2 regions of the Oceanobacillus sp. FSL K6-0118 genome follow, and region 1 is predicted to be linked to the other one. Evidence: riboswitches for the same ligand, from Rfam matches in the RefSeq annotation. Region 1 holds a riboswitch; the other holds the start of a gene.
What was found. A riboswitch is a leader RNA that binds a small molecule or an ion and turns the genes downstream of it on or off. The one in region 1 is predicted to bind S-adenosylmethionine.
Positions count from the first base shown of each region.

Region 1 (2,210 bases):
GGTTTGGACTTGGAATGGTTTGTTTGGCAATTGCACGATCCCCAACAATTTCTTTAAAAAGAGAAAAGTCTTTCAAATGTGGGTGTTCCGGGTTAAAGGAAACCTTACCTACGACTCGGACATCATATCTTTCTGTTTCTTCTCCTTTAAAGGCAAACCCGCTTTCAGGAACATAGCCTTCCACCCCATTTAAATGCTCCATAAAATCTGTATGCCAAAATCTACGTCGAATTTCTCCGTCAGTAACTGCCTGTAGGCCAACCTCAATTTGCTTATCAACAGATTGTTTAATTTCTTCTGTTTCTATTTTGTATAACTCGCTAGCTGTAATATTGCCAGCTTGGAAATCCTTTCTTGCTTGATGGATTCTTTCTGGACGTAATAAACTTCCTACATGATCTGCTCTAAATGGTGCTTTTACTAGAGTTTTTGTCATTTTTATCTCTCCTATATTTTCATTATTTTTTCAGGTAAAATAGCAAAAGAACGAACGGGGAACCCAGTTGCTTTCTCGGGTTTTGGACTAATACTGAAGATAACAGCACCTTTTGCAGGTACTTTATCTAAATTCGTTAATAACTCAATTTGATACGTATCTTGTTCAAGGACATAATATTCCCCAATTAGTGACCCGTTTTTTCGAACATCAATTGCTGCGTCTGTATCAAATGTTTCATGTCCAACGGCATTAATACTCCTTTCTTCAAACAAAAATTGGAGTGCAGCAATTCCCCATCCTGGTGTATGACTATTGCCATCTGCATCTTTGTTTTCAAAAGCTTCTTTGTTCGGCCAACCTTTACTCCAATCTGTTCTAAGTGCAACAAAGGTACCTGCTTCTATTTTTCCATGCTCTTTTTCAAACTCTAAAATATCATCGACTGAAAGAACAAAATCATTATTTTCCTCGGCCTCTTTTGATTTATCAATGACAACGAGTGGGAGGACAAGTTCTTTTAATTCAAGGTCTTCCAAGTAACGCCTGTCCCCTGGAACGAAATGAATTGGTGCATCAATATGTGTTCCATATTGTCCAGGAAATTTAAATCGTTGCGCAAAAAATCCATCATCATGTGTAAAAAGTGTTGTAATTTCTGCATCTTCAAATGCTGCAAAATGTGGAGAATCTGGACCGAATGTATGCGTCAAATCCACCCATTGTTTCCTTTTAAGTAATTCAATCGCATTTAAAAGTTCATTTTCTGTTTTTGTTAAAGACATGAAACCACCTCCATTAAATAACTTTTAAAAACAAAAAAATCTCTTCTTAAAGATAAGAAGAGATTTACTACACAGATAATCGAAGTTACTCTTCTTATCTCTAAGCTTATTGCTTCTGGAATTGGCACAGTACTTTTACAAGTCCGCTGCCGAGGCTTCCAAGGGCCAGTCCCTCCACCTCTCTGGATAAGAAATATTAAGAATATTAAATTGATTGAATCAACTATATACGATTTGAAAATGGATGTCAAGGGTTAAATTAGATTCAGTGGGATTTTTCTCGGTTCCATTTACAATACATGTTGGCTATGATAAAATATCCAATATCCCAATCATCCTACAAATTTGGAGTGTGGAAAAATGCTAAAAAAGACAAACAGGGTATCCTTAGTGGATCAAGTGGTTTCCCAAATAGAGTATCTAATTGAAAGCGAGAAGTGGCCCATTGGTGAAAAGTTGCCACCAGAAATGGAACTTATGGAGGAATTTGGTGTTAGTCGTAATACGTTAAGAGAGGCTATTCACGCTTTGGTGCATGCGGGCTTATTGGAAACAAAACAAGGAAGCGGGACGATTGTTCGTTCGTCAAGCGCTTTGGAAGCTGCCTTCAATCGCCATATCGAAAAATCCAATTTAATCGATACGCTAGAAGTACGACTAGCACTAGAGCGGGAGGCAGCTGAGATGGCCGCCAAACATAGAACGGAGGAAGCTTTAGCGGAAATTGAAGTATGTATGGCGCAATGTCAGGCGGCAGCCAAAAAAGACGACATAGAAGAATTCGTTATAGCGGATATTACATTTCATAAAGCTATTGTAAAAGCGAGCAATAATCAATTATTGCAGGATTTATATGAGTATATGACAGACCCTTTATATTCCTCCATTCATGACATCATGATCATGGACATACCATTCGATTATGACAAGGAAATTCACCACGAACTAGTCCGAGCAATTCGGGAACAGGATGTCGAAGGGGCTAGAAA
Region 1 covers NZ_JBBOVR010000003.1:26,316-28,525, reverse strand. Annotated here, with positions in the region: gene MHI02_RS17920 (5-methyltetrahydropteroyltriglutamate--homocysteine S-methyltransferase) at 1-436, opposite strand, end outside; gene MHI02_RS17915 (cyclase family protein) at 448-1,221, opposite strand; SAM riboswitch class I at 1,313-1,414, opposite strand; gene MHI02_RS17910 (FadR/GntR family transcriptional regulator) at 1,582-2,210, shown strand, end outside.

Region 2 (2,210 bases), on a different contig from region 1:
TGTTGATGAAGTAAATCTTTCCATAATGTTCTTTCCACCATTTTCATAAAAAAAATCCCCCGCTTTATAATAAATTACTGATGAAGATAATTAGAAAACTTGGCATTCACTATAGGATAGGTTTAGCGAATGCGTTAGTTGCACTTAGCAGATTTATACAGTGGGGCGGGTAATCGGTACCCCAAACGAGAAAGAATCTATACTTTCCTAACTGCTAAAAATTGTACTTTTCATTACATTCGATTATTAGTATAACACATATACAAAAATAATCCATACTATTTATGTTTCAATTTAGTAAAATTTGCTATTTGTTAAATTAACGGAAATAACTACAATATTTCTATCCCACTCAAGCCTCTAAGGAAACAAAGAAGGTAGGTGGGAGATCAACTGCCCGTAAAGATCCGATCAGTGCGACTAACCATCAGTGGAGAATGAAGGAAAACCCCCAATGATGGAAGTATTCTTTATTTGCTTCAACCATCATATGTAGAGGAAAAGTTATTGACATTACTCACACATTTCGTTACGATAACAATGGACGGAAACTATCTTATTCCGAGTTGGCGGAGGGACAGACCCTATGAAGCCCAGCAACCTCACACGCTTGTGAAAAGGTGCTTACCTGAAGCAAGGATCATTCCTTGAACAATAAGAGTGAAAGGACCGAACCCTTTCCTCAATGTAGGATAGGGATTTTTTTGCTTTTAAAGAAGAAACAGTTCCTTTTATCCCACCTAAATGGGCAGTAAGACTCCCTCCTCAAGCTTCTGAAGAACAAAGAAGGTAAGTGGGAGATCAACTACCCGCAAAGGTCCGATAAGTACGACAGTGGGGAATGAAGGAAAATCCCCACTGATGGAAGTCTTCTTTATTATATAAAAAGCAATGGTTTCTTCAATGCTTTTATATATAGAATATACAAAGATCTTTAATCGAAATAATGAAAAGAGTTCCGTAACACCAATTAAAGGAGAGAATGAGCCTTATGGCTGAAAAACGTCGTTTATTCACATCTGAGTCTGTAACAGAAGGGCATCCAGATAAAATGTCAGATCAAATATCAGATGCCATTTTAGATGAAATTATAAAAAATGATCCCAATGCAAGAGTTGCTTGTGAGACTACAGTAACTACTGGTCTTGTTTTAGTAGCTGGTGAAATTACTACTAGTACGTATGTAGATATTCCTGCAATTGTCAGGAAAACGGTGAAAGAGATTGGCTATACAAGAGCTAAATATGGATTTGATGCAGATACCTGCGCTGTCTTAACAGCAATAGATGAACAATCTCCAGATATTGCGATGGGAGTAGATAAAGCGCTAGAAGCACGTGAAGGCAAAATGAGTGACGAAGCAATCGCTGCAATTGGAGCGGGAGACCAAGGATTAATGTTTGGTTTTGCTTGTGACGAGACAGAAGAGCTTATGCCTTTACCAATCTCATTAGCACATAAATTATCTAAACGATTAGCAGATATTCGTAAAGAAAATATAGTAGATTATTTACGTCCAGATGGAAAAACACAAGTAACTGTCGAATATGATGAAAATAATAATCCGGTTCGTATTGACACTATTGTTATTTCTACTCAACATCATCCAGAAGTATCTCAAGAACAGATTGAAAAAGACATGAAAGAACAAGTAATTCTTCCTATAGTGCCTAAAGAATTACTAGATGACCATACGAAATATTTTATAAATCCAACTGGTAGATTCGTTGTTGGGGGACCACAAGGCGATGTTGGTTTAACTGGTCGTAAAATTATAGTAGATACGTATGGCGGATATGCAAGACATGGCGGAGGGGCATTTAGTGGTAAAGATTCCACAAAAGTAGACCGCTCTGCTGCTTATGCAGCCCGTTATGTTGCAAAAAATATTGTTGCAGCAGGACTTGCGAAGTCTTGTGAAGTTCAGTTAGCTTATGCAATTGGTGTAGCGGAACCCGTTTCTATATCTATTGATACATTTGGAACTGGTACAGTACATGAAACTAAATTAGTGGATGCTGTTCGTAAAGTGTTTGATTTAAGGCCTGCAGGGATAATTAATATGTTAGACCTAAGAAAACCAATCTTTAAAAACACAGCGGCATATGGCCATTTTGGTAGAACAGATGTTCAGTTCCCGTGGGAGAAATTGGATAGGGTAGATGAATTAAAGGATTTAATAAAATAAAATAAAGTAACACCATGAAAGC
Region 2 covers NZ_JBBOVR010000001.1:2,687,958-2,690,167, reverse strand. Annotated here, with positions in the region: gene pckA (phosphoenolpyruvate carboxykinase (ATP)) at 1-47, opposite strand, end outside; SAM riboswitch class I at 554-661, shown strand; gene metK (methionine adenosyltransferase) at 992-2,188, shown strand.
Region 2: it holds a riboswitch for S-adenosylmethionine, as region 1 does, so the genes downstream of both, metK (methionine adenosyltransferase) here and MHI02_RS17915 (cyclase family protein) in region 1, are expected to answer to the same signal.